Regions from separate parts of the Bacillus sp. AFS031507 genome, predicted to be linked through region 4. Evidence: predicted binding sites of a transcription regulator. Region 4 holds the regulator's gene; each other region holds the start of a gene.
The links. Region 4 encodes LexA, which represses DNA repair genes until DNA is damaged. Its sites were predicted from a motif close to CGAACATATGTTCG; they were not measured.

Region 1 (7,571 bases), on a different contig from region 4:
CTATTCCAAGCGGTTTATTTTCAAGTTATTTAGTGAAAATCAGTCAGGTTGGAGAATGAAAAACAAAATTCGCTTTGAGTCACAGAACTACTTGTATAAGATTAGAGCTGTTTGATTCATTATTTGGCTAAACTCCTAGTGGCGGCTCATACCAATTATCACGTCCGCTTAGAATTAAAAATTCTTTCAATAATATGATATATAGATAGAATTAAATTAAAGATTATTAGGGAGCGTGAAGGACTTGAGAAAAGCTTACATAATAAATACCAATCTTACTAATATGCCAAATGGAGAAACCGAGAGGGATATGTTGAAAAATGAAAAGTGTGCAGCCTATTTTTCTCCTTGGAAAGAGAGAATAGAACAAATTCAACCCAATGATTTAGTCTTCCTGTATAGTAATGGAAAAGGTATTATTGCTAGAGGAATCGCAACGGGAGTAGTTGAGATAGCAGATTATCAGAATAAAGAAGGTTTACATATAGACGAGGAATATTATATGAATTTAAATCAATTTGTAAGATTAAGTAATCCTGTATCATCTGCTGATATTAATGAAATTGTGGGTAACAGTGTTGTCCTAGCACCAACAATGGTGTCATTGAATTACGATCGTGGTATTAAAATTTGGCAAGCTATTACAAAGAATTATTTATAATCTTTTTTTGTTTTTCAAGTTATTTGAAGAGGAAGATCATGCCATTGTTTAATGATTTCAGGTAAAATGAGGTCTTTATCCTAAAGATATAACACAAAATTAAATCACATATAGAAGGTAAGGGAATGTTAAATGGAAAGACTTTATAAAATTTTTACAAACAATCATTTTGAACTAAAGAAAGAGACAACAAAGGCTGTAGAATTTGAAAAAAATGAATCCAAAGAAAAAGTTTATTTATTACCAACAAAAGAAATTAGTATTGTTTTAAGCCCCGAAACAGTTGAAGGCGATATTAGTTTAATAGATAAAAGTAAGAAGTTATACCATAATACCTCTTTAAATCAATTTCCAAAGAGAAAGAATAAAGGGAAAAATCCAATCCATTACGGTTACTCTTTTAAGTTCCAATCGGAAGATGAATTGGATACATTTTTAAAGAATTTTAATTAAAACTCAACTCGGTAGAGATAATGTTGAAGATTTTAGTAGAATCAGCTTCCACGATTGGAGGCTGTTTTTATTATGAAATTAAAGACTCTATATCATTTAGTGCTTATTTGTACCCTCCCACTCGATTATTATTGTAGCCCAAACGTGGGTTGTGTTTTTTATTCACGCGGGAACATTTGTTCTTTTATAATGAGAATGAAGGAGATGTTCATCATGACGATAAGAGATCGCGGTAAAATTAAATGGAATGCAGCGTCCTTTATGCCACAGGTCTTCGAAATTCAGCGGGACATGTTAAAGGACTAAGAACGCCAACCAATTCCGCTAATCGATGATTCTGAGTCGGAGGAATATAACCAAAGCATTTGTTACGCAATGGAGTATAACTTACCAGTAAGAATTAGAGTATGGGCCGACGGATTTACTTCGGACATAACCGGACACATACATTGGGTTGATCCTTTTATGAATTTGCTACGTGTTGAGGTGAAAACTGGTGAATATGAGCAAATTGTATTTGAAGATGTTATCGGAGTGACTGTCGTAAATTAATCGGTCATATCCTTAAAATATCTACCAAGGTAAAATTGATATCAGGTTTAATTGAGACAGTGCCAATTAAAGTCACTTATTAAGGATGGATGTATTAGGACTTTAACCTTTTATTTTATGAATTCAAAACTACGGCTCTGACTATTGATTGTCACGGAGGGGAGATTCGATTTCTCAAAATATAAATCTATGAATTGATAATTATCTTTTTATTCTGCAAATCCCCCAAAGCATTAATGAACGGGGGGACTTGCTCATTTTTTTTATCTTTTAGGATTTCTTATCAAACATTCACATTAAGTTCACTTATTAATGGTTAATAGAGTCAATACCTTTCCTAACTCTGGATTATATACGGATTGTTCATAAACCGTCTCATTTTCCTTGGCATCCATAAACCAGCACGATGCTGGCACTTCACCTTCTCTAATCTCTTCCTTCACGCTTGGGTTCATAAAAAAACTCGCTGCCTTACTACGATCATCCACTTTTTCAAATGAAACTAGATTACGACTCCCTGGAAAACTTTTAATAATTTTAGAATTTTGTGACTGGACTACAGCGTATTTTTGATCTGCAAAATCGACTAATCTGTTTAAAAGTACGAACAAAGACACATTATACTTTTTATCAGCAAGTTCCTTTAATGTTTCAATCGTAGCATTTTTTACAATAAAATCAGTTGTTAGTTCGTTTGTAGGCATTAGTATGTTGAAAGCAAATTGATTAGCTTCCATTCCTTCCACTTCTTCGACTAATAGGGTGGAGTGGCCAAACAGTAATTCGTCTCGATCCTTTTTCTTAACCTCTTCATGGTCGTATTTTCTAGAAATATAGCTTGATTTTAAATGCCATGGGAGAATGTAATGTCCAATTAACGCGGCTAACGTAAATTTTTTTCTAGTCTCAATTGTAATTTTCCGATCCAATAGGATGATCGGGTGGTCCACTTGAATCAGAATTCCTTCACCCTCGTCTAAATTATCTTCAAATACCTTTATACCTAATTCTTTTGCAAAACCGTAGATATCTATAGGTAAACGATGATCTAATTTTTCTTCGAGATAATATGTAGCGTATTCTGAGGGTGTTTCAAAAAGAGTATCGATTTTTACTTTTCTGCCCGTTGCTAAGAAAGCAGCATACTCAACTAATTTTTCTTTATCCTGCTGCGACAGTGAATTCACAATTCGAAGGATTACCCGGTCAGAATGTTCAAGGGGCTCTTGCGTTTTTTCTTTGGTTAAACCAGAAAGTAAATATTCAGTGGACACCTTCAAGGCAAAGGATAATTTCCTCAAAACTTCAAAGGAAGGCCGCCTTGCACCAGACTCATATTGGCTAATTGCTGGGGGTTTAAGACCCACTTGTTTTGCCAATTCAGCCTGTGACATATTTAATTCTTTCCGCCTATTTTTAATTCGTTCATTGATCGAGTTGGGCATTTCAAGAACCCCTTCTTAACATTTGTTAAGTTAATAATAACATATAGAAAATATTGTTGACAACGTTGGTATCATGGTTTATTGTGATGTTAACAGTTGTTATATTATTATTCACACTTAGTAAAGTTATAACCCATACTAATAACTTTTTACTGCTAAAATATTGAGGAGGAATAGAAATGTATTTTAAAAAATATGAGAATAGCCTGAGAAAGCTGCCTTTAAAAAGGGCTATACGAGAAAGAGGATTTACTAACAGATGAGTTTTTGTATGCGAAGGAAGGAAAAGTTGAGGTTTACTGGGCTCCTTTTGAATACATAAACAAAGATGCGAAAGTCATCATTCTAGGAATTACTCCTGGTTGGACTCAAATGGAACTAGCCTTTAATTACGTACGACACCATATTGATGAAGAGGAGTATGAACACCTCATTTCTAAAGCTAAGAATCATGCTAGCTTTGGCGGGACCACCGAGAGAAAAAACCTTATTGATATGCTGGATGGGATCGATTTACATAAATTTTTGAACATTAATACTTGTGAACAGCTATTTAATGACAAGCATTCTTTATTACATACTACTTCGGTCCTGAGATACCCTGTGTTTATTGATGGTGAGAATTATAGTGGCAGCAGCCCAAAGCTTTTTAGTCAAGAAATTTTCTTGAAAATGATTGATGAATTATTAGTCCCAGAACTAAATCAAGTAAAAAATGCTGTTATTATCCCTACAGGTAAGGTAGTCTCTGATGTTCTTAGATATCTAGTTGACGTGGGGAAAATCTCCCATGAATTGATTCTTTTTAATTTCCCGCATCCGTCTGGGGCTAACGGTCATCGTAGAGAGCAGTATGAAAATAATAAAAATACCTTTAAAGAGCTGTTAATAGCAGCTGGAAAAAGGGGCCAATTTCAGGAAACTAACAACCAGTTAAGACCATCCGAGGAACAAATGTCTGAATTAATTAAGCACTTAAAAATCATTGGTGAGGAGTTAAAAAGAGGGAATGACCTAAAGGAAAGAGATTCCTATTATGAAAAACGATTGTTTCATCTTGCTGACGAGATTGAACCATATGATCACAAAATTGCATTGGTCATTAAACATTTGCTTAGATAACGACGAAAGGGAGTGGGAGTGAATATGGAAAAGAGGCTTAAAAATATTTACAAGAAGACATTATTTGTTGAGTTAGTGAAACTTGGACATGATTTTCACCACAGCATGAGAAACAAGGACAATCCCAAATATCAAGTGTACGTTATGGTGGATACGCCTAAGTTAAGGAAAGATTTGGTGCAGTTATCAGGTCAAACCTACATTGAAGGGTATGAAGGGTATTATGGGGAAATATAGAAGTGCCATCGTTATCGTTATTGCTACTCTAGTCTTGGGCATTGGGTACTATGTATCTACTAGTTTGCTAGGATCAAAGGAAGCGGTTAAACACGTTGAAAAAAACGAAGATAAGGACGTCATTGAAACATGGACCCCTACTGATGAAGCTTCGGAAGTGGATGAAGTAATTGAAACGCAAGTGGAAACAGAATTTCCAGAAGGTATCACTGAAACAGAAGTTCAAGACGCGATCCATTCCATGAGTCATTCTAAGGTATATGCTTCGGAGAAATGGAGTGATTTAGAACCAACTCAAGAAAGGATTGATCAATTACTTGATGCGGTTAAACGAGATCAGAACGGTTTAGATCACAGTGATCTATACATTGGCATCTTAGAGAAATGGCAAGTGGGTGATTTTAGTAAAGCTGTTTCAGACCATAATAAAATTTGGGAACTTCAAGGAGGTTCAATAGGAGAAGCAACCAGATTGCTTACTAAACAAGAGGAGGCTGAGTATAGAAAAGAGCGCTTTAACGAGTTTTAAGATGTCGATTTAGACTTGGATATCCCTTTGTTGTGCCAATCTTTTCTCATTCTATTGAAAAAAGACATTCACCTGTAAAATAAAAAAAGCTTGTAGAAACAGTCCAAATGGAAATGTTGATTTGAAATACTATAACTCATAACTGTTTTGGACTTTCAAAGTTGTGGTATACATCCAAAAAGGATTGGAGATAATCTGATGGATGAACCAAAACACAGCTATTTTATTAACATTCAATCTCACGAAATTATTAGTGAATCTAATGGAGTGGAGTGGGATTTTAAGATTAACGCAACGGAAAGTCAAGTTGCTGTCTTAGAACGGTTGTTTGATAAAACCGATGAAACAGATTGGGAAAGTTATTTCCGAGCCCACATCCCTTTTCTTGAATATCATCATCAGCCCCAAAATAAAGAATATGACCTACGAATTCTGCTGATCTATTCCTTACTATATTATTTGGGTGATGAAAAAACGCGTGCACATATTCGCGAAATGGGAATATTAAGTGAAGACTTTGTAAACGAACAGGCCATACTGGGGTACCGAGAATTTTGATTAATTAAAAAATAGAGGTTATTTCAAAGTAATGGGGGTCTGACCCCATGCCCATCAAGCTAACAAAGTAAATTACTAGATACGAAATGATCCTTGTTTCAAAACTAGCGAGTGATGGAAAAGTAAGCATGCCAAAGAAGCCTATTAAAACGTGATTTTTTCGCTAGGCAGCTTATCTATGCTTCACCGTCGTTTCGTACACAACTCCTAGAATATCAAAGACGGTCATCTTCTTATACCGATGACATTTACGACCGTTCTTTTTTAGCAGCTGATAAAGTCGATGCAGAATTTTCAAAAGTTCTTCTGTGCCAACTGCTATCGCTTGAAACAGTAACGGAAAGTAATCTTTAATCATATAAATCGCTTTGTATTCACACAGCTCCTGCTTTTTCTTTTTAAGCAGAAGCTGTCGCATTTGAAACATCGTAGAAGAACAGAGGAGAATGCCAATGAGTTGTCCATATAAATGGCACTCTAGGCGTTCTCTTTTCATATTTTTACATTCATCAATTTCAAAGAATGACTTCCAAGTTTTAAACAAAATCTCAATCTGCCAACGAAGTGAATACAATGAATACACGTAGTTCGTCGGTACTTCTTCTAGCGACGTGTTCGTGATATATACATTCATGCCCATTAAACGTTTACTTTTATCCTTCATGACAATGCCTTTCTTCTTTTCACGTATCGCTTGGTTTTTCAGGCGTGTTTGCGTTTGATTATCGGTTAAACGATGGATAATGACACGTGCTGGAAGCTTCTGATTTTGGCCAATGTATGCCACGGGGATTTCCATCGTTTCACCAGGGGTTAGACCAGACATCATTTGTGTCATATCAAGCTGGATGTATTCTGTTTGCTTTTTTAACGTTCCATTGTTGAAGTATTCTGGCTCAGGATTCTTGGTATATATGCGTGTATTCAGCTTCAACCGCGAGATATAGTAAGCCTCTTTATCATGAATGGCTTGTAAGTCTCCTAAATCGAAGTAACCAAGATCACGCAAACACAAATCGCCCGCCTCTACGGTTTCAAGGCAGGTGGTACCGTATGTTTTATCATTATTCTTTCCTGGTCCAAGCTGCACGTTAAGAAATTGACCACTCAGTAAATCATATTCCAATTGGATTTTCACGCCTGCCGTATTACTACTCCCACCTGAACCTTGATAGTCAGTGGCGAAATGATCAGGCAGTTGAAACACTGTCGCATCTAAAATACGGATACGATTGAAAGTAGAGATCATGTGTGCAGAAAGCGATTGATTTGAACAGAGTTTTTGTGTGAGAAGAGAAGTAAAGACTTCTCGAAGAAATGCGACAGCTGCTGGATTAAAGCGTTGATTCAACCCTTCTGAGCTCATCAGTACCCCAGTGGAAGCTTCTAACCGCCTGCACAATTGTATAAGTGATGTGCTAGCGATTTCTTGACTGAGCCATACGCAAAGGGCAATAAGTTCGTTTGCTTGATACTTACTAGATCGCTGTACAAAGCCAACTTGTTTGGCGATATCTTGTAGGACTACTGGAGATAAAAAGTATTGTAGCTCTTGTGCGAAAAGATTTAGTTCATTTGAAATGATAGGATTCATCAAAACGCCATCCTTTCTCGTAAACTTCTTACGATAAGCATAGCGTTTTTTCATTTTGAGGGTATGATTTTAACTTCGCTTGATGGGCATGTGGTGATACCCTAATAACAAGAAAAGCAGCAGACACTACCACACACAAAACATAGAGATAGAGATTAATCTATTCATATGTTTTCACCTTTTTAATGGGTATTAAAAAGGCATCAAGGTTTTTCCCTTAGATGCCTTTTGGCTATTTTTATCTTTTCAATTTACTTTATTCTAGATAACATCGTAACAATCTATAAGATATTTAAAGAAATTTTAAATAACATTGTGACTAATTAAAGTCGAATTTGTCCGTCTCCATTGACATAATATTTTGTCGTCGTTAAAGCTGGTAACCCCATTGGTCCTCTTACATGTAGCTTTTGTGTTGAA
Region 2 (7,571 bases), 130 kb from region 4:
TATATGGGGTTCTCTCCCTAGCAATTTCAACTAATTCGTCAGCTTTCTTAAAAGGACAATCCAATGAAGCCATAAAGGTTCGCCCCTGCAGATTTATAACAGCAACTTCTAAATCATTGACTTTAAAAAAAGCCATACCTTTCCCTGGTGTTCCTTCTGGAAAATTCGCTGGTCTAACCATATTTTTTGCAGAACCGATAAATTCAAAAATTTCACGATTATCCCATGTGTGATTACCCAGTGTTACCGCCTGTGCCCCATACCCTAAGAATTCACGATAGATTTTTTCAGTAATCCCCTTGCCTCCTGCTGCATTCTCCCCATTGATAATAGTAAAGTGAGGACGATATTTTTCTTTTAATTTTGGCAAATATTCCTTCACCATGTCCCGGCCTGGTGAACCGACAACATCACCGATAAAAAGTAGATTCATTTTGGTCCCTTTCGTTAAAAAAATTGTTATTGTATAAATTGTATCACATTCAGACTTTATTTAATCGGATAAGGTGCTGCAAAAAATAAAGCGGTGCATGCGCACCGCTTTATTTTGCGTATTCAACAGCCCGTGTCTCACGAATAACTGTCACTTTAATATGACCTGGATAATCAAGCTCTTCTTCAATGCGCTTACGAATATCGCGTGCTAATCGATGTGCAGCAAGATCATCAACTGAATCCGGTCTAACTATAATACGTACCTCTCGACCTGCTTGAATGGCAAAGGATTTCTCTACACCTTCATAGGATTCCGAAATCTCCTCTAACTTTTCAAGACGGCGAATATAGTTTTCAAGCGTCTCACTACGTGCACCTGGTCTTGCAGCTGATAAGGCATCTGCTGCTGCAACTAAAACGGCTATGATAGATGTTGCCTCTGTATCCCCATGATGGGAAGCAATACTATTGATTACTACCGGATGTTCCTTGTATTTAGTTGCAAGTTCAACACCAATTTCAACATGGCTGCCTTCTACTTCATGGTCAATGGCTTTCCCAATATCATGAAGCAAGCCCGCACGACGTGCCAAAGTTTCATCTTGGCCAAGTTCAGCGGCAAGTAAACCAGACAGTTGCGCAACTTCCATTGAATGCTTTAATACGTTTTGCCCGTAACTAGTACGGAATTTTAAGCGACCAAGAATTTTGATCAGATCTGGATGGAGTCCATGAACACCCACTTCAAAGGTGGTTTGCTCACCCACTTCACGGATATACTCATCTACTTCGCGACGTGATTTTTCTACCATTTCCTCAATTCGTGCCGGATGGATACGCCCGTCTTGGACCAATTTCTCCAGTGCTAAGCGAGCCGTTTCGCGACGAATAGGATCAAAACCTGATAGAATGACAGCTTCAGGAGTATCATCAATGATTAAATCAATTCCTGTTAACGTTTCAAGCGTACGAATATTTCTTCCTTCACGGCCAATAATACGGCCCTTCATTTCGTCATTTGGCAGGTTGACGACAGAGACAGTCGTTTCCGCAACATGGTCAGCAGCGCAACGCTGGATTGCTAACGAAAGTATTTCCTTTGCTTTCTTGTCGGCTTCCTCTTTTGCACGATTTTCGCTTTCCTTGATCATTATCGCAGTGTCAGTGATAAGTTCCTGCTCCATTCGATCAATAATGATTGTTTTTGCTTCCTCGCGCGTTAAGCTCGATATTCGTTCGAGTTCAGTTTGTTGTTTTCGTACTAACTCGTCCACTTTGCTTTCCATCTCTTCAATATGCTGTTGTCTTTGGTTTAGAGAATCATCCTTCTTTTCTAAAAGATTTTCACGTTTGTTTAACGTTTCCTCTTTTCGATCTAAATTCTCTTCTCTTTGCAGTAAACGGTTTTCTTGTTTTTGCATTTCATTTCTTCGTTCACGAACCTCACGCTCTGCTTCAGTCCGAAGCTTGTGAATTTCATCCTTTGCTTCTAGCAAAGCTTCCTTTTTCAATGAATCAGCATCACGTTTAGCATCTTCAAGAATCTGCTCTGCAGCATTCTTTGCACCTGCTACTTTTGCATCAGCAATGGATTTATGAACAAAATAGCCAACAACGGCACCGACGATAAGGCCAAGCAAAATGGAGATGATTGTAATTGGTTCCATCGTTACACCTCCTCTTGCTATGAACTTTTGTTACATTTTTTAAGTGTCGGCATGTACATTGTTTAGACTCAACATACAGCAAGCACCAAGGCTTTTTTCGAATTGTAATAATACCAAAAATGTAAAATATACATGTTAATTGTAAAGGTGGGAATATTCATTGTCAAGGCTTAGTCCTATTGGCTTTTTGAAATATTTAGAATAGGACATCATTTATTCCTCCTAAAGGCTGAAATCCATTGTATTTTAACAATTGGCTCTGTTAAACTTGGCTGTTGATTTCCGCTCCAGGCGCTTCGCGTTCCGCGGTTACTATCCGCCTCCTCGGCGCTATGCGCCTGTGGGGTCTCCCTGCCCCGTCCTCCCGCAGGAGTCTTCGCGCCTTCCGCTCCCCAATCAACTTGCTATAAAAATCAACAATAGGCTTTAACAAAGCCTAACTAATAAAACTTTGTTTAAAAATAACATTATGTAAAAAAAGAGCAAAACCATAAATAGCTTTGCTCATCTACATTAGTCTATTAATTCAAATTGTTCATCATCGTCTTTCTCAGTGACAAATTTTTCACCATCTAAACCATAATGTTCACGGATTTTCCCTTGAATTTCGAGGCGAACATCTGGATTTTCCTTCAAGTATAGCTTTGCATTTTCACGGCCTTGACCTAATCTTTCAGAATTATAGGAGTACCATGATCCGCTCTTTTCAACGATATCTAATTCTGCGCCTAGATCAATGATTTCGCCTTCTTTAGAAATCCCTTCACCATACATGATATCTACTTCAGCCGTACGGAAAGGAGGAGCGACTTTATTCTTAACTATTTTTATCTTTGTCTTATTACCTACAATATCATTTCCCTGCTTTAACGCCTCTGCACGACGAACTTCAATACGGACGGTGGAATAGAATTTCAATGCACGTCCACCTGGTGTTGTCTCGGGGTTTCCAAACATAACGCCAATTTTTTCGCGAACTTGGTTAATAAAGATGGCGATGGTCTTCGATTTATTGATGGCTCCAGATAATTTACGTAGGGCTTGCGACATCAAACGAGCCTGTAAGCCCATGTGAGAATCTCCCATTTCGCCTTCAATTTCCGCTTTTGGAACTAATGCTGCTACTGAGTCGACTACAATAATATCAATTGCACCACTTCGTACTAATGCTTCTGCGATTTCAAGCGCTTGTTCACCCGTATCTGGCTGTGATAGCAATAACTCATCAATGTTAACACCTAATTTTTGGGCATACGCTGGGTCAAGGGCATGTTCAGCATCTATAAATGCTGCTTGTCCGCCATTTGCTTGAACTTCAGCAATCGCATGCAAAGCAACCGTGGTTTTACCTGAGCTCTCAGGACCATAAACTTCGATAATACGCCCTCTAGGATATCCACCGACTCCAAGTGCTGCATCAAGTGCTAACGAGCCACTCGGACTCGTTAAAATCCTCGTATCTGTTTTCTCTCCCATTTTCATGACAGAACCTTTACCAAATTGCTTTTCTATTTGCTTTAACGCCATTTCTAAGGCCGCTTTACGATCATTACTCACGAATCTTTTCCTCCCTTATATAAACACAAGCAAATTGCTATAATCTATTAAATTAATTCCTACTAATAATATAACCGCTTTTCGGATATTTGTCGAGTAAAAAAACGAACATTCATTCGTTTATTTTCAAAACAAAATCGTTGTAAAAAAAGGAAAATCCCCCTGACTTTTGTATCATTTTGCATTTTTAGTAGTCCGAAAAGGATAATTTCCTCTATTGTCAGACTTTTTTCTAATCCTAGTTTATTAAGAGAAGCTCAAGCGCCCTATTCAGCGGCGTATGGCCTGGAGCGCTCCAACTGAGATAAAGGAAACACGAAGAGCCGAAGGCGCATTCGTGCTTGACTTATCGTAGGGCGGAGAGCGAAGGACACTAGCCGCTAGGGCGCTGGAGCTGGACAATTTTCAAAGTCGAAATGTTAAACTTTCTTATCTTGTCAAAAAAGCCACAGAACGCTAATTAGCATTCTGTGACTCTTTTAAAATTCGAAGGAGAAAATAGCAGCCAAATTTCACTGCACGGCTCCTGTTCGCTTCCCTTGTTCCGCCAAGTGTGATCTTTTCTACAATTGTCGGCCTTCCATTCATTGCAATCCCTACATAAATTGTACCAACTGGCTTGCCTTCAAGTTCTTCAGGACCAGCAACACCCGTAAAACTAATCCCAATATCGGTTTTAAATACCTTTGAAGCATTTTCGGCCAGCTCTCTAGCACATTGTTCACTTACCGCACCATGTGTTTTAAGCGTTTCTTCCTGTACATGTAATAGCTGTCGTTTCACTTCATTTGAATAACAAACTACACCACCGTAAAACACTGAACTTGCACCCGAAATTGATGTTAACTCTTGCTGGAATAGTCCTCCTGTTAAACTCTCAGCGGCAGTAATAGTTAAGTTTCTTTCTTTTAAAGATTTCATTACTTCTATCAAAAGCGACGTATTATCATAGCCATATAAAAATGCACCAAGACGCTGATTTATCGTCTTTTCTAGTTCATCCAGCATAGCCTGTGCTGCATTTTCGTCCACATGTTTTGCTGTCAGTCGTAAAGTAACCTCCCCATCTCCTGCAAGCGGGGCTATCGTTGGATTGCTTTGCGCATCAATTAAATCAATAATTTCTGTTTCCAGAGCTGCTTCTCCAATTCCAAAAAACCTTAACACCCTTGAGACAATTTTCTCGGTGGACTTGTTTCTTTTAGAAAGAGCCTGGGACCCATACTGGAGAAACATCGGTTCCATTTCCTTTGGCGGGCCAGGCAGCAGCATATACGTATGACCGCCGGATTCTACAACCATGCCCGGCGCCATCCCATGATCATTTGGGAGAATGTGAGATCCTGCTAATACGAGTGCCTGCTTTCGATTATTTTCTGTCATGACACGATTGGTCCGCTTAAAAAAAAGTTCAATCGATGCTAACGCCGTTTCATCGATAACGAGTTCTTTACCAAGCTGACGTGCAATCGTTTCCTTCGTCAAATCATCCTTTGTAGGCCCAAGCCCACCAGAAAATATTATAATCTCTGCACGTTTTTGGGCTATTTCTATTGCAGACTTTAGCCTGTCAGAATTATCACCAACAACTGTATGAAAATAGACATTAATACCAAGCCCAGCTAATTGCTGAGACAGAAATCTCGCATTCGTATTCACAATTTGACCTAGCAATAACTCCGAACCAACTGCAATAATCTCAGCATTCATAGCAATACATCTTCCTTTACAACATAGTAGAATTAAGTTTACTTTGAATTTTTAAGGACATGACTATTTTTTGCAAAATAATCCCAGCCAGACCAGATAGTAAAAATTAAAGCCACCCATAATGACACTATATCAAAACGGAATGGTATCATTGCAAAAATTATATTATGTAATAAAAGCGATGATATCGCGACAATTTGCGCCCATGTTTTAATTTTGCCGAGCATATTAGCCGCAACAACTTCGCCTTCCCCTGCAAGCAAGAGGCGTAAACCTGTTACTGCAAACTCCCTGCTAATAATAATAATAACTAACCATGAAGGTGCATAAACATCATTCAGTTCAACTAAAACGATAAGTGCAGCCGATACGAGTAATTTGTCAGCTAATGGGTCAAGAAATTTCCCCATATTAGTGACAAGGTTATATTTACGGGCATAATGTCCGTCAACCCAGTCAGTTGCAGAGGCTAAAATGAAGATCAATGCACCGACAAAATGGGTAACTGGAAGGACGGTCCCAAGAAGTTGCATGTCGCCCCATTTAAAAGGAGCAAGCATAATAATCAAAAATATTGGAATTAATAATATTCTTGATACCGTTATTCTATTCGGAATATTCATAGTTTTCCTCCGTTTATTTATTAAAAGTGAAAAATAGTCATCTACAGATGACTATTCGTCTTTCAGAACATATTGAATCGTTATGTTCTGAACATTCGCAGTCGCTGGGACTGCATACTCGAGCTTTTGGTCATTCACATAAATTTCAGTGTCAGCAGCATTTCCAACCCTGATCACAGCCATACTTTCTGCTGATAAATCTTCTGTCTGGCTCTCAGTTGTACCTGTTTTTAGTGTTCCTTGAAAAAAGGATTTCCCTTTCCCATTTTTAATACTAACCCAGGTTTGACCTTTAGAAACCAACTTCACAATAAATTTATCTGCATTTTTTAATTCATAGGTTGAATTCCTGCCACTGCTTTGAACTGCTGTAATTTCTTGTTTAGGTGTTTCTTCTACCGTTGTTTGTTCCTCTTCCTGTACTGCATTATCCTTCTGTTCCTCATTTACTTTCTGATTATCTTTATCATCTGCTTTTTCTTTTTCAAGATTCTTCGATGTAACAATTTTAACGGGTTCATTCTGCTTACTAATTGATTCATTTGAATTTCCACTAGCATGATTTGATATAAAGTAATATAAAAGGCTTGCTGCACCAATTACAAAAACACCGATTAATACCTTTGGCAGAATATCAAATATTTTGGAATTACCTTCAGTAATTGTTTTGTGTGTTTTCACTCTAGACAATTGCTGGGGTAAGTCATCATTATAGGTAGCAGGAATTTCGCCTTTATAGGTTTCAAAGATTTCATCAGGATTGAGGCTTAAAGCCTCTGCATACTGTTTAATAAATGCACGCACGTAGAAATTTCCAGGCATGCTCGCATAATTTCCTTCTTCAATACCAATTAAATACCGCTTTTGAATTTTGGTCATGGATTGGACATCATCCAAGCTTAATCCTTTAGCTAATCGGGCTTCTTTTAGTCGATTCCCTAATTCAGTCAACTGTTAACACCTTCCAATTTATTAAAAATCAAAATCACCAAAATCTGATCCGGAGAACATGTTATGCTGATCAACGACTTCATATGTAATCTCTTCTTCCGCGTCATTCCTAAGCTCAATAATATAATCAAAATCATCGAGTGTGTATTCTGAGTTTTGTACAAAGACATCAGGGTGCTCGATTACTTTTACTGACGGTAGACGCATGATTTCTCTGACAAGCTGCCAATGACGTTCATTTGCTCGTTTTGTTGATACTATTCCATCAAGAATAAATAGATTATTTTCGTTGTACTCATCTTCAATTAATTGATTGCGGATTGTTTGTTTTAACAGTGTCGATGAAACAAATAACCAACGTTTATTTGCACAAACACTCGCTGCAACTAATGATTCTGTTTTACCTACCCGTGGCATTCCACGAATACCAATCAGTTTATGTCCCTCCTGCTTAAATAATTCTGCCATAAAATCAACTAATAAGCCAAGTTCATTCCTTACAAAGCGAAAGGTTTTTTTATCATCAGCATCTCTTTGAATATATCGGCCATGTCTAACTGCAAGCCTGTCACGCAGTTTTGGTTCCCTAAGTTTAATTAGTTTTATTGTGTCCATAGTATGTAAAATT
Region 3 (7,571 bases), on a different contig from region 4:
AGGATGTTCCCTTTGAAGTGGAAGAGGGGGAAATCAAGTGAACTGGGCCGTCATTACACCATTACTTATTTTCTTATTGATTATCTTCGCTGTTGGGATGTGGTCAAACAAATTTGTTATTAAATCCAATTCTTTCTTGGAGGAGTACTTTTTAGGGGAACGTCAAATGGGCGGATTCATCCTGGCAATGACGATGGTTGCGACGTATGGAAGTGCCAGCAGCTTTATCGGAGGGCCCGGGGTTGCTTATACGCAAGGATTAGGCTGGGTCCTGCTTGCTATGGCCCAGTTAGCAACCGGTTATTTTACATTAATGGTATTGGGGAAGAAATTTGCGATTATATCCCGTCAGTACAAGGCAATCACCTTAATTGACTTTCTAAAAGAGCGCTATAAAAGTAAAGCGGTTGTGTTATTCTCAGCCGCAAGTATTATCATCTTTCTGTTTTCATCGATGACCGCCCAATGGATTGGCGGAGCACGTTTGGTAGAAAGTTTAACAGGTTTGCCATATACGACTGCTTTATTAATCTTTGCTTTTTCAGTCCTCGTCTTTGTTATTGTAGGCGGCTTTCGTGCGGTTGCGATCACAGACACCATCCAAGGTGTAGTCATGTTTGGGGGAACGTTAATCCTTCTCATTGCAACGATTAAAGCAGGCGGTGGAATTCCGAAGATCATATCAGATTTAGCAGCGGAAAATCCTAATTTAATCAGTCCCTATGGTGCAGAACGTAGTTTAACGCCATCCTTTGTCTCTTCTTTTTGGATTTTAGTAGGAATTGGCGTCGTCGGCTTGCCGCAAATTGCTGTCAGAGCGATGTCTTATAAAAATTCAAAGGCCATGCATAGTGCGATTATTATTGGAACTATTGTCGTCGGTTTTATCATGCTGGGTATGCATCTCATTGGCGTGTTCGCAAGACCGGTTCTGCCAGGTGTGAAAATCGGCGATACTGTTATGCCTTTGTTATCGATGAAAGTACTGCCGCCCTATGCTGCGGGCATCGTTCTCGCTGCACCGATGGCAGCCATCATGTCGACGGTGGACGCTCTATTAATTTTGGTTAGCTCTGCTATTGTAAAAGATGTCTATTTAAATTACATTAAGCCGGATGCAGGGAACGACCTTGTGAAAAAGGTTAGTTTCAGCGTGACGGCGATTATTGGAATTGTAGTCATTCTGTTCTCGTTAAGTCCACCTGATTTAATCGTTTGGTTGAATCTGTTTTCTTTTGGGGGACTCGAGTCGGTCTTTATTTGGCCGGTTATTTTAGGATTATATTGGAGTAAGGGCAATAAATATGGAGCAATCACTTCGATGGTTTTAGGGATGGGGTCTTATATTTTATTAGATCAATTTTATCCAAATGCATTTGGGTTTCATACGGTGGTCCTCCCTATTCTGCTTTCTCTCCTGGGATTCGTGGTAACTAGTTTATTTACACAGCAAAACGAAGGTATAATCAATGTTAGAATGGAAAAATAAGCCAATACGCTTCGGAAGGCAGTTCATGTATCATTTTTGTTGCAATTATGTGCAATAATTTCTAGAATGAATTAACAGAGATTAATGTATGAATGAGGTGTACTCATTGGAAACCGTTATTCGATATTTTTCAGCACTTATTCTTCCAGGGCTGCTGGTCTTGCTTTTTACAAGGGTTACTTACAACCGGGTCATCGGGCTAATTTTAACCGTTGCCCTGATTGCTACTTCTGTATATAAAGGGTATACCAATACATTTATGCTCATTGTAGTGGATGCCTTTTCGTTAACAGCAGGGTTTTGGATGGCTGAAAAAATGAAGCAGAGGGTCATTAATAAGAGTTAATACATTCGAAGTTTTAGTGAGTCTGTCAGGAAACTGGCAGGCTTTTTGTGTTGAAATTTTAAAAAAACGAATATTCGTTCGCATATTATTGGTTTGTTTTTAGGGGAATGTGGTAAAATGTTAATATGAATTTTATGGATACACTTGAAAGCAACCATCCCGGTCCATAACAAGGTACATATGCTGAAAAGTGATTGATATTTCGGGAGGGGGAATATTTGTGAAAGACCAATTTGAATTAGTTTCAAAGTACTCGCCACAAGGGGATCAGCCCGAGGCAATCAGACAATTAGTCGAGGGTATTCGAAACAATAAACGCCAGCAGACGCTGCTTGGCGCTACAGGTACGGGTAAAACATTTACGATTTCCAACGTGATTAAAGAAGTAAATAAACCTACCCTTGTCATCGCCCACAACAAAACACTAGCTGGACAGCTCTACAGTGAGTTTAAAGAATTTTTCCCAAACAACGCAGTCGAGTATTTTGTCAGTTATTATGATTACTTTCAGCCAGAGGCTTACGTCCCACAGACCGATACCTTCATTGAAAAAGATGCTAGTATCAACGATGAAATTGATAAACTGCGGCACTCAGCGACATCTTCCCTATTCGAACGGAAAGATGTGATTGTGATTGCGTCTGTTTCCTGTATTTATGGATTAGGTTCTCCTGAAGAATATAGTGAAATGGTGTTATCGCTCAGAACGGGAATGGAAGTGGAACGCAATCAACTATTGCGCCGATTAGTCGATATCCAATACGACCGAAACGATATCGATTTCAAGCGCGGAACTTTCCGTGTCCGTGGCGATGTTGTTGAGATTTTCCCTGTTTCTCGTGATGAGCACTGCATGCGTGTCGAGTTTTTTGGTGATGAAATTGATCGGATTCGAGAGGTCGATGCATTAACCGGAGAAATCATTGGGGAACGAGAACATGTAGCGATTTTTCCAGCATCCCACTTCGTTACAAGGGAAGAAAAGCTGAAAATTGCGATTGAAAATATTGAAAAAGAACTGGAAGGTCGTCTGGAAGAACTGCGAGATGATAATAAATTGCTCGAAGCACAGCGACTTGAACAGCGCACCCGCTATGACCTGGAAATGATGCGTGAAATGGGTTTTTGCTCTGGGATTGAAAATTACTCGCGCCATTTAACCTTAAGGGATGCGGGCTCGACACCTTATACACTGCTTGATTATTTTCCAAAGGACTTTTTGATGGTGATTGATGAGTCGCATGTTACCTTACCGCAAGTGAGAGGGATGTTTAACGGGGATAAAGCGCGGAAACAAGTGCTTGTTGATCATGGCTTCCGTCTGCCATCGGCGCTTGATAACCGGCCGTTAATGTTTGATGAGTTTGAAAAGCATATCGAGAATATCATTTTTGTTTCGGCTACACCTGGACCATACGAGCTTGAGCATACGCCGGAAATGGTTTCGCAGATTATCCGCCCGACAGGACTTTTGGATCCAACACTTGAGGTCCGTCCAATTGAGGGGCAAATCGATGACTTGATTGGTGAAATTCACGAACGGGTTAGGAAAAATGAACGTGTCCTGGTTACCACTTTGACGAAAAAAATGTCCGAGGACCTAACCGATTATCTAAAGGAAATCGGTATCAAAGTTCAATATTTACATTCGGAGGTTAAGACACTCGAACGAATTGAAATTATCCGAGAACTACGTCTCGGCAAATATGACGTTCTCATCGGAATTAACCTGCTCCGAGAAGGACTGGATATACCAGAGGTTTCGCTCATCGCGATTCTGGATGCCGACAAGGAAGGATTCCTTCGTTCCGAACGGTCGTTAATCCAAACGATTGGCCGTGCCGCCCGGAATGCCCATGGACACGTCATAATGTATGCAGACAAAATCACAAACTCGATGGAATTAGCAATAAGTGAAACGAAACGCCGTCGTGCCATCCAGGAAGAATATAATCGCAAGCATGGAATCACGCCAATGACGATTCAGAAAGATATTCGCGATGTCATCCGTGCCACCCATGCAGCAGAAGATCAGGAAGATTACAAACCAGCGGCATCATTTAGTAAAATGTCGAAGAAAGAAAAAGAAAAACTAATTGCCACGATGGAAAAAGAAATGAAGGTCGAAGCCAAGGCGCTAAATTTTGAACGCGCAGCTGAGCTTCGTGATTTAATATTGGAACTTAAGGCGGAAGGATGACGTTACAATGGCAATGGAAAAACTGATTGTGAAAGGCGCCAGAGCCCACAATTTGAAAAATATAGATGTCACCATTCCGAGAGATAAGCTTGTTGTACTGACGGGACTTTCCGGCTCAGGAAAGTCCTCGCTTGCCTTTGATACGATTTATGCAGAAGGACAAAGGCGCTATGTCGAATCCCTGTCTGCCTATGCGCGGCAATTCCTTGGACAGTTGGATAAACCGGATGTGGATGCGATTGAGGGTCTCTCTCCGGCCATCTCCATCGATCAAAAAACAACAAGCCGGAACCCTCGTTCAACGGTCGGTACGGTGACAGAAATCTATGATTATTTACGGTTATTATTTGCGAGGGTCGGACACCCAACCTGTCCAATTCATGGAATTGAAATTTCCTCGCAAACGATTGAGCAAATGGTCGACCGTATTTTAGAATACCCGGAACGGACCAAAATGCAAATCCTTGCCCCTGTTATTTCAGGCCGTAAAGGATCACATGTGAAGGTGTTCGAGGATATCAAGAAACAAGGATTTGTCCGTGTCCGTGTGGATGGGGAAATGATTGACCTTGGTGATGACATCGAACTTGAAAAAAACAAAAAGCATTCGATTGAGGTTATTATCGACCGGATCGTTGTCAAGGAAGGGGTATCGGCAAGGATTGCCGATTCACTCGAGACAGCGCTGAAACTGGGCGAAGGTAAGGTTATTGTTGACGTTATCGGACAAGAAGAACTGTTATTTAGTGAAAATCATGCCTGTCCGCACTGTGGTTTTTCAATTGGAGAACTAGAACCTCGGATGTTTTCCTTCAACAGTCCGTTTGGCGCCTGCTCAGAATGTGATGGGCTTGGCTCTAAGCTTGAAGTCGATCTCGATCTGGTTATTCCTAATCGTGATTTGACACTAAAAGAGCATGCGATTGCCCCGTGGGAGCCAACAAGTTCTCAATATTATCCGCAGTTGCTTGAGGCCGTATGCAATCATTTCGGTGTGGATATGAATACCCCTGTTAAGGAAATCCCTGAACACTTGTTGGAAAAAGTCCTCTATGGGGGTGGTCGTGAAAAGATTTATTTCCGCTATGAAAATGATTTTGGCCAGATTCGTGAGGGCAATATTGAATTTGAAGGTGTCATCCGAAATGTTGAGCGCCGATACAAAGAGACAAGCTCAGATTACATCCGTGAGCAAATGGAAAAATACATGGGCGAGCAGGCATGTCCAACTTGTAAAGGATATCGTTTAAAAAAGGAAACCTTGGCTGTCCTAATTAATGGACGTCATATTGCCCATGTTACCGACCTTTCGATTGAAGAAGCGAATCAATTTTTTGCAGAATTGAAGCTATCAGAAAAAGAAATGCAAATTGCCAAATTAATTTTCCGTGAAATTAGTGAACGGCTAGGTTTCTTAATTAATGTCGGTCTCGATTATTTAACACTGAGCCGGACAGCTGGTACGCTTTCAGGCGGGGAAGCCCAGCGGATTCGCTTGGCCACACAAATCGGTTCGCGTTTAACGGGTGTCCTATATATCTTGGATGAACCGTCAATCGGACTGCATCAGCGGGATAATGACCGCTTAATCGGAGCATTGCAAAACATGCGGGATATCGGCAACACCTTGATTGTCGTCGAGCATGATGAGGACACCATGCTTGCTGCCGATTATTTGATTGATATCGGCCCAGGTGCCGGGGTGCATGGCGGTGAAATCATCTCGGCTGGTACACCTGCTGAGGTGATGGCTGACCCGAATTCACTGACAGGTCAATATCTATCAGGGAAGAAGTTTATTCCACTGCCACTCGAGCGCCGCAAACCGGATGGACGTTTTATTGAAATCAAGGGTGCTTCTGAAAATAACTTAAAAAATGTCAATGTGAAGCTTCCGCTTGGTATGTTTATTGCAGTAACAGGTGTATCGGGTTCGGGGAAAAGTACCCTTATCAACGAGATTCTCCATAAATCACTTTCACAAAAGCTGCACCGTGCAAAAACAAAACCTGGTGAACATAAAAGCATTAAAGGAATTGAGTATCTAGAAAAAGTCATCGATATCGATCAGTCGCCAATCGGCCGAACACCCCGTTCGAATCCTGCCACCTATACCGGGGTTTTCGATGACGTCCGTGATGTGTTTTCGAACACAAATGAAGCGAAAGTCCGTGGTTATAAAAAGGGCCGCTTCAGCTTTAATGTGAAGGGCGGACGCTGCGAAGCGTGCCGCGGTGATGGGATTATCAAAATTGAAATGCACTTTTTACCCGATGTGTATGTACCTTGCGAAGTCTGCCACGGCAAGCGATATAATCGTGAAACCTTAGAAGTAAAGTACAAAGGAAAAAACATTTCAGATATCCTCGATATGACCGTGGAAGCTGGAGTTGAATTTTTTGAAAATATTCCAAAAATCAGCCGCAAGCTGCAAACCATTTATGATGTTGGCCTCGGATACATTAAATTAGGGCAGCCGGCGACAACTTTATCTGGAGGAGAAGCGCAGCGCGTCAAGCTCGCTTCTGAACTGCACCGTCGCTCGCAAGGGAAATCCTTTTACATTTTAGATGAGCCGACAACAGGTCTTCATGTCGATGACATTTCACGTTTGCTCGTTGTGCTGCAGCGCTTGGTTGATAATGGCGATACTGTGTTAGTGATCGAGCACAATCTCGATGTCATTAAGGCAGCCGATTACCTTGTCGATCTTGGACCTGAGGGCGGCGACAAGGGCGGAACGATTGTGGCAACCGGAACACCTGAAAAGATAGCCGAAGTTCCTGAATCATATACGGGCAAGTACTTAAAACCAATTCTTGAACGTGACCGGTTACGAATGAAACAGGAAATTCAAGATAAGAGTACCATAAAAGCATAGGTAGTATAGAAGAGCCGAAATTCGGAGGGGATGCCTTCTTAATTCGGTTCTTTTTTATAAACTTATTTAGAAGCTGGAGCCGTAAATGTGGGTTTGGCGGAATCATCGCTGGAATCGGCGGAATAAGTTTGAGAGTTCGCGGAATAAATAGTGAGGTGGGCGGAATAAATTCAAAGTTTGGCAGAAATCCGGATCAAGTTGGCAGATTCCAAACCAAAAAGCTGCCTAATTCAAACGCCAACCAAGAAGGCACCCACTTTTTCTAAAAATATACGAAACTTTCTCCTCTCCCATTTCGTAAATAAACGATAAAGGAGTTGGGCTCAAAAATGGAAACGAGAAAGGTTCTTTCAAGCTTGTGCTATTTTAGTATTTTTTTCGCTGGGTTTATTTTTCCGCTGATCGTGTTTATCGCGACGGGAGATGAAGTCACAAAAAGACATGCCAAAAAGTCACTACTATCTCATTTAATTCCACTTATTCCAACACCATTTATTGTTTTCGGTATCTACTATGATTTCGCCACTATTCAAGACAGAGTGCCTGCTTTTACCATTATAAGTATGGTTGTCCTTTTGATTATCTGGCTTGTTGTCGTCATATGGAACATTATCAAAGGCGTAAAGGTCTTAGTTTCTGAATAAGTATAAAGTGA
Region 4 (7,571 bases):
GTCGATATGTCCAACCCAGATTATTTCCATCACGAAAAAACAGTTAAAAAGTTGCTTGAAGACTTGGAAGTTAAAGATATCCCGCAAATAACAGTATATAATAAAAAAGATATACAGCATTCAGATTTTGTCCCAACCGCTGATACACCGACCGCGTTTATTAGCGCATTTGATGCAGAGGACCGTCAAGCATTGAAGCAGCAAATGGAGAAGGTAGTTATGGAAATGATGGATTCTTACGAAGTTCAGATTCCGTCCACTGAAGGAAAGCTGCTTTCTTTATTAAAAAATGAGACAATATTAAGAGAGCTTGTATTTGATGAAGAAGATCAATTCTATCGATGCAAAGGATATACACTTCAGGATCATCAAATTACAGGACAATTAAAGAAATTCACAATATAGATAGGAGTCACAACATGTTTCAACAGTTAAAAAATGGGGAAAAGCTTCAGCCGATGGTTGAGGAAGTTGAACAACAAATCACTAAAGTACATAAAGAAATAGACAATAGAATCGAAACAAATCAATTTCGGGTATTAAAAAGCTTTCAAAACAAAAGAGTGAGTGATTCACATTTTAATCCGTCGACCGGCTATGGCTATGACGATCATGGCAGAGATACACTTGAAATGGTCTATGCAGATGTATTTGGGGGAGAAGCAGGACTTGTTCGTCCGCAAATAATCTCGGGCACACATGCCATTTCCATTGCCTTATTTGGCGTTCTTCGACCTGGGGATGAACTTCTATATATAACGGGCAAACCCTATGATACGCTTGAAGAAATTGTTGGACTTCGTGGGAACGGGGTTGGCTCATTAAAGGAATTTGGAATTTCCTATGATAGTGTAGCTCTGACGAATCAAGGTGGAATTGATTGGGAGGCTGTCTCAAAGAAAATAAAACCGAATACAAAAATGATTGGCATTCAGCGTTCCAAGGGCTATGCGACAAGACCATCATTTACGGTTGCAGAAATTGGAGAAATGATCACGTTTGTCAAAGAAATTAAACAAGATGTGATCGTATTTGTAGATAATTGCTATGGGGAATTTGTTGAGGAGATCGAGCCTTGTCATGTTGGTGCGGACCTAATCGCAGGGTCACTTATCAAAAATCCAGGCGGAGGGATTGTGAAGACTGGCGGCTATATTGTTGGTAAAAAACAGTGGGTGGAGGCATGTTCATATCGAATGACTTCACCAGGGATAGGAGCCGAAGCAGGAGCGTCCCTCTATAGTCTGCAAGAAATGTATCAAGGTTTTTTTCTTGCTCCCCATGTGGTTGGCCAGGCATTAAAAGGGGCCGTTTTCACAGCAGCGATGTTGGAGAAATTAGGCATGAATTCTTCTCCGAAATGGAATGCTAAAAGGACTGACTTAATTCAGTCTGTCCAGTTTGATGACCGAGATAAAATGATTGCTTTTTGTCAGGCCATTCAATTTGCATCACCGATTAATTCTTATGTCACACCCCATGCCAGCTATATGCCAGGGTATGAGGACGATGTGATTATGGCAGCAGGTACTTTTATTCAGGGGGCGAGCATTGAACTCACCGCAGATGGACCGATTAGACCACCATATGTTGCCTATGTACAAGGTGGATTAACCTATGCACATGTAAAGATGGCTGTTTGTCTGGCCATAGACCAATTAACGGATAAAGGATTAATCGAATTGTTTTAGGAGAACAGCTAAGTGTCCAATTATTTTAAAAATTTTAATGTAAGAAAACCTAACATATCATTGACAACTTTTCTAACACGAAATATAATAGTATTATAAATAACCCGAGGGGAGGAGGAATTAGATGAGTGGAAAGGAAATTCGCCGTTCCATGCCACTGTTTCCAATCGGAACAGTCATGCAACTAACGGAACTTACAGCCAGGCAAATTCGTTACTACGAAGAACACCAATTGATTTCTCCAGCAAGAACCGAGGGGAATAGACGGCTATATTGTTTAAATGATATTGATAGGCTTCTAGAAATTAAGGATTTAATTGATCAAGGTGTCAATATGGCAGGCATTAAACAATTGTTCCTAGTAAAAGAGCAACAATCAAACATTCTTGAGCAACAAACAGAAAAAACTAAGCGCGAATTAACGGATGAACAGCTTAGAAAGTTGCTACGCAACGAAATGATGCATTTAGGTCGAAACAATCGATCCTCTTTACGTCAAGGAGATATGTCAAGATTCTTTCATTAATGTGAAAGTTTCTTTTTAAAAAATAGGGGGTAAGAAAATGGCAAAGTATTCAAGAGAAGATATTAAAAGATTAGCGGTCGAAGAAAACGTGAAATTTATTCGTTTGCAATTCACAGACATCCTTGGAACTATCAAAAACGTGGAGATTCCAATTAGCCAATTAGAAAAAGCACTTGATAACAAAATGATGTTTGACGGTTCTTCAATTGAAGGTTTTGTACGTATTGAAGAATCTGATATGTTACTATATCCTGACCTTAACACATGGGTTGTATTCCCTTGGACAGCAGAAAAAGGGAAAGTTGCCCGCTTAATTTGTGATATTTATACTCCAGAAGGAAAACCATTTGAAGGTGACCCTCGTAATAACTTAAGAAGAGTATTAAAAGAAATGGAAGACCTTGGATTCACTAGCTTTAACTTAGGGCCTGAGCCAGAATTCTTCTTATTTAAATTAGACGAACAAGGCGAACCATCATTAGACCTAAACGACAAAGGCGGATATTTTGATTTAGCCCCTATCGATCTTGGCGAAAACTGCCGCCGTGATATCGTGCTTGAATTAGAAGAAATGGGCTTTGAAATCGAAGCTTCCCACCATGAAGTTGCACCAGGTCAGCATGAAATCGACTTTAAATATGCAGATGCACTAACAGCTTGTGACCAAATTCAAACATTCAAGCTAGTTGTAAAAACAATTGCACGTAAGCATGGTTTGCACGCGACATTCATGCCAAAACCATTGTATGGTGTCAATGGATCTGGAATGCACATGAATCTTTCATTGTTTAAGGATGGAGTTAATTCATTCTACGAACCATCTGGTGATCTAGAAATGAGTGATAATGCTCGTCAATTTATCGCTGGAATTCTAAAACATGCTCCAGCCTTTACAGCGGTAACAAACCCAACTGTAAACTCATATAAGCGTCTTGTTCCTGGCTATGAAGCACCATGCTATGTGGCTTGGTCAGCTAGAAACCGTTCACCATTAATTCGTATTCCTGCTTCTCGTGGATTAAGCACACGTGTGGAAGTAAGAAGTGTAGACCCATCTGCTAATCCATACCTTGCAATGGCTGTTCTTCTTAAGGCTGGCTTAGACGGAATTAAAAACAAGTTAACTCCGCCGGCACCAGTTGACAGAAACATCTATGTAATGAGTAAAGAAGAGAGAATCGAAGAAGGTATCGTCGATCTTCCTGCAACATTAGCTCAAGCATTAGATCAACTAAAATCTGACGAAGTAATTGTGTCAGGTCTTGGAGAGCACATTATGGAACACTTTGTTGAAGCAAAAGAAATCGAGTGGGATATGTTCCGCACAGTCGTTCACCAATGGGAACGCGATCAATATATGAGCATGTATTAATCTCATCAAAGCCCTGGCGCCTAGCGTCAGGGTTTTTCTATGTCGCGCTTCTTTTCTAAAATTCTCTCAGTGAAAAATGCTATCCCATTGGCTACCAGGCTTGTTCCATTACAACAATTACGGTAGCCAATAAGCATGAATGACGACCCGATTGGCTCTTTCTCAATAGGTTCGGTCGTCAATAGGCCCGATTGTTGACCCAAATTACTCTTTCTCAACGACTTCGGACGTCAATACATACAATGACTCTTTTTCCAATTAGGCATCTTCGATCATTCTAAATAAAATTAATAGGAATAGAATAGAAAGGAAGAGGTGCTTGATGTTCTTTAAAAATTCACAATTTTTACGGTTTACTTAATCCTAAATAATATATGCTTAAGTTGTAAACATTTGGGAGGTGCTCTAAATTGTATAAACTGCAAATTTGTAATGCTCTAACCCAAGAAATACTACGAGAAAAGACGTATAAGAAGCCTGATCTTATTTTAAGTTTGATAGAATCAGGAACAAAAGGTCAGGAATGTTTTCTATTTGATGAACAGCGCAAGACCTTGAAAGGAACGTATGTTACACATTCCAGTTTTAATGAAGGGGACACGAAAGTATATAAAGTGCTTTTTAAGGTGAAACTATCTGAAATACAAGCAAGAATAGTGAATTAGGAAGATAAAGGAGTGGCGTATGGCTGCTCCTTTTTAGTTTGAATAATGCAGCTCTTCTGTCATAGAGACAACAGGAAACGACCTCATTGTTATTTCTTTGGAACGGTCACGTAGGCCGCCTCTACGTGCCCCAACTCTGTGAAATTGTTGTGTAACGGTCACGTAGGCCGCCTCTACGTGCCCCAACTCGTAGGAATTCTTCTGGAACGGTCACGTAGACCGCCTCTACGTGCCCCAACTCGTAGGAATTTTTCCGGAAAGGTGACGTAGTCCGTCTCTAGGTGCCCCAACTCGTAGGAATTCTTCCGGAAAGGTGACGTAGTCCGTCTCTAGGTGCCCCAACTCGTTGGAATTCATCTGGAACGGTCACGTAGGCCGCCTCTACGTGCCCCAACTCGTAGGAATTCATCTAGAAAGGTCACGTAGACCCACTCTACCCCGGCTTCTGTAATTCCTTCAGCTTGAGGTTAATTTGCACAACAAAAAAAGAGTCGGCACGTATATGCCAACTCTCTTAAACTTAATGAATATGTCGGTAAACCCCAATAACTTTACCTAAAATCGAAACATTCCTTAATATAATAGGGTCCATTGTAGAATTTTCCGGCTGCAGGCGTATGTAATCTTTTTCCTTGAAAAATCTTTTACAGGTGGCTTCATCTTCCTCGGTCATTGCTACAACAATATCCCCGTTATTAGCGTTTGGCTGCTGTTTCACAATTACATAATCCCCGTCTAGGATCCCAGCTTCTATCATACTCTCACCCATGATTTCTAACATGAACACTTGTTCATCTGCAGGTGCAAGACTTTCTGGAAGTGGAAAATACTCTTCCACATTTTCAATCGCTGTAATTGGGAGTCCTGCCGTTACTTTCCCAACCACTGGAACATTGACAACTGTATTTCTTGGTATATGTGCAGAAACATCTGCTTCTAATATTTCAATTGCTCTTGGTTTTGTAGGATCTCGTCTAATAAGTCCTTTACTTTCCAATCTTGCTAGATGTCCGTGAACAGTAGAGCTGGATGCGAGTCCAACCGCTTCTCCAATTTCCCTTACTGAAGGGGGATATCCTTTACTCTTAACCTCACTTTTAATGAAGTCTAAGATATCTTGCTGCCTCTTTGATATTTTAGCCATGATAAAATCCACCTCGCCTGGTTAATGTTGACTTTATTATAACATGTTCGCATTTTTTATACAAACATAAGTTCGAAAATATGGTTGACAACAAACAAACGTTCGATTTATAATGAAAATATCAAATCGAACATACATTCTTATAGAGGTGTTATTTATGAAAAAATTATGGAACAAATACTCCTATGCTATTACTCTTATTATTTTAAGTTGTTCACTTTCAATCATATTATCATTCCAACATCATTCGAACGCGCAAGATGATTATTTAAAGGTTACAATCTCAGAAGGAGATTCACTATGGGAAATCTCTGATCAATTCTCGGGTCAACATTCATTATCAAACAAGGAATTTGTTGCTTGGATAAAAAAGCATAATGAATTAGATGATGATCAAATTTTTCCTGGTGACGAAATTATCATTCCGGTGAGTAAAGAAGTCTCATCTACGAATGAATTTGCTAGCGCCGTTAGTGAATAGAAAGGAATTTTTATGAAAGCAATTATATACTGCCGTGTCAGCACAAATAAGGAAACACAAGAATCTTCGTTAAAGCGCCAGGAAGAGGAATTAACGCAACTAGCTAACACCTATCACTTTGAGATTGATAGGGTAATTAAAGAAAAGGCTAGTGGTTATGATTTCAATCGTGAGGGGATTTTTCAATTATTAGAACGAATTAGAGATAAGCAGGTACAAGCCATCTTAATTCAGGATGAAACACGACTCGGTAGAGGTAACGCCAAAATTGCACTCTTGCATTGCATATTAAAAGAAAATATTAAACTTTATAGTATCTCCCATAGTGGAGAATTACAGCTTTCAGAATCGGATTCCATGGTTTTGAACATCGTAAGTATGGTTGAAGAGTACCAACGAAAACTACATAATGCAAAAATCAAACGTGGAATGAAGCGAGCAGTCAAGAATGGATATAAACCAGAAAAAAACTTAAAAAATCTCGGAGAATCCTCTGGACGCGAGAAAATTGAGGTTCCAATTGGAGAAATTGTCCGATTAAGAAAAAATGGATTAATTTTTTCAGAAATAGCTGCTACACTTAGAGGTTTTGGCTATAACATTTCTAAAGCCACGGTTCATAGAAGATTCCAGGAATACATTGAATCACAAGAAGAGTAGACCTTTTGCCTTGTCATTAGGTTTTTTTTTTAGTAAAATCAGGTGTCATGTAAATAGTTTGAAAGGAAGGTGTTTAAATGCTTTCAAAAGAAAAGATGGCTAGAATTAATGAGCTGGCACGAAAAGCAAAAGCAACGGGATTGACTGAAACAGAAGCGAAAGAGCAAACTAAATTAAGAAGTGAATATTTGGCTACTTTTCGTTCGAATATGCTTGATACCCTTACCAACACCAAGTTTATTGATCCGGAAGGAAATGACGTTACACCGGAAAAAATCAAGGCTAGGAAAAAAAATACACTTCACTAAAAGTTCAGGAATACATTTTTTGTATTCCTATTTTACATATACTGACTATATTTGTGTAAAAATAAAAAAATAGTGACTTTTGTTTCTTATTATTATGCTATTTGTTGAATAAAAAACGGTAGCGATATAAAATTGAAAATGTATTTAGTAACCTTGTGATTAGAAAGGATGTAATTCATGTTTAATACTATTGATGATTTATCTGTTACCTCCATTCGAACGCTTTCCATTGATGCGATCGAAAAAGCAAACTCAGGACATCCAGGAATGCCGATGGGTGCAGCGCCAATGACCTATACTTTATGGACGCGTTTCTTGAACCAAAATCCAAAGAATCCACAGTGGTTTAACCGTGATCGTTTTGTCTTGTCAGCAGGTCATGGTTCAGCTTTGTTATACAGCATGCTTCACTTGTCTGGTTTCAACTTAACAATGGATGACTTAAAGCAATTCCGCCAATGGGGCTCTAAAACGCCTGGACACCCAGAGTATGGCCACACTGAAGGTGTAGAAGCAACTACTGGTCCACTTGGACAGGGGATTGCAATGGCAGTAGGAATGGCAATGGCAGAACGCCATGTTGCAAGTGTTTATAATAAAGATAAATATGAACTTGTGAACCATTTTACATACAGTATCTGTGGAGATGGAGATTTGATGGAGGGTGTATCTGCTGAGGCAGCCTCGCTAGCAGGACACTTGAAATTAGGGCGATTGGTAGTCC

Region 1: the regulator LexA is predicted to act here: its motif matches at 1,284-1,297, upstream of COE25_RS32310 (YolD-like family protein).
Region 2: the regulator LexA is predicted to act here: its motif matches at 3,765-3,778, upstream of recA (recombinase RecA).
Region 3: the regulator LexA is predicted to act here: its motif matches at 1,903-1,916, upstream of uvrB (excinuclease ABC subunit UvrB).

What each region holds. Positions count from the first base shown of each region.
Region 1 is NZ_NUOW01000020.1:81,542-89,112, reverse strand. It holds gene COE25_RS18840 (hypothetical protein) at 236-661, shown strand; gene COE25_RS18835 (hypothetical protein) at 794-1,114, shown strand; gene COE25_RS32310 (YolD-like family protein) at 1,433-1,666, shown strand; gene COE25_RS18825 (helix-turn-helix domain-containing protein) at 1,969-3,111, opposite strand; gene COE25_RS18820 (uracil-DNA glycosylase family protein) at 3,379-4,233, shown strand; gene COE25_RS18815 (hypothetical protein) at 4,258-4,470, shown strand; gene COE25_RS18810 (DUF6241 domain-containing protein) at 4,457-4,999, shown strand; gene COE25_RS18805 (hydrolase) at 5,198-5,557, shown strand; gene COE25_RS18800 (IS4 family transposase) at 5,730-7,151, opposite strand; gene COE25_RS18795 (glutamate-5-semialdehyde dehydrogenase) at 7,475-7,571, opposite strand, start outside.
Region 2 is NZ_NUOW01000013.1:146,810-154,380, forward strand. It holds gene COE25_RS13285 (TIGR00282 family metallophosphoesterase) at 1-433, opposite strand, end outside; gene rny (ribonuclease Y) at 543-2,102, opposite strand; gene recA (recombinase RecA) at 2,616-3,659, opposite strand; gene COE25_RS13300 (competence/damage-inducible protein A) at 4,116-5,369, opposite strand; gene pgsA (CDP-diacylglycerol--glycerol-3-phosphate 3-phosphatidyltransferase) at 5,408-5,992, opposite strand; gene COE25_RS13310 (helix-turn-helix domain-containing protein) at 6,044-6,943, opposite strand; gene COE25_RS13315 (DUF3388 domain-containing protein) at 6,965-7,571, opposite strand, start outside.
Region 3 is NZ_NUOW01000002.1:327,532-335,102, reverse strand. It holds gene COE25_RS03560 (YhdT family protein) at 1-41, shown strand, start outside; gene panF (sodium/pantothenate symporter) at 38-1,489, shown strand; gene COE25_RS03550 (DUF2198 family protein) at 1,596-1,835, shown strand; gene uvrB (excinuclease ABC subunit UvrB) at 2,056-4,035, shown strand; gene uvrA (excinuclease ABC subunit UvrA) at 4,043-6,916, shown strand; gene COE25_RS03535 (magnetosome magnetite crystal formation protein family) at 7,246-7,560, shown strand.
Region 4 is NZ_NUOW01000013.1:14,477-22,047, reverse strand. It holds gene hflX (GTPase HflX) at 1-405, shown strand, start outside; gene COE25_RS12780 (methionine gamma-lyase family protein) at 420-1,691, shown strand; gene COE25_RS12775 (MerR family transcriptional regulator) at 1,816-2,217, shown strand; gene glnA (type I glutamate--ammonia ligase) at 2,255-3,589, shown strand; gene COE25_RS12765 (hypothetical protein) at 4,000-4,254, shown strand; gene lexA (transcriptional repressor LexA) at 4,775-5,398, opposite strand; gene yneA (cell division suppressor protein YneA) at 5,556-5,879, shown strand; gene COE25_RS12750 (YneB family resolvase-like protein) at 5,892-6,539, shown strand; gene COE25_RS12745 (DUF896 domain-containing protein) at 6,617-6,847, shown strand; gene tkt (transketolase) at 7,025-7,571, shown strand, end outside.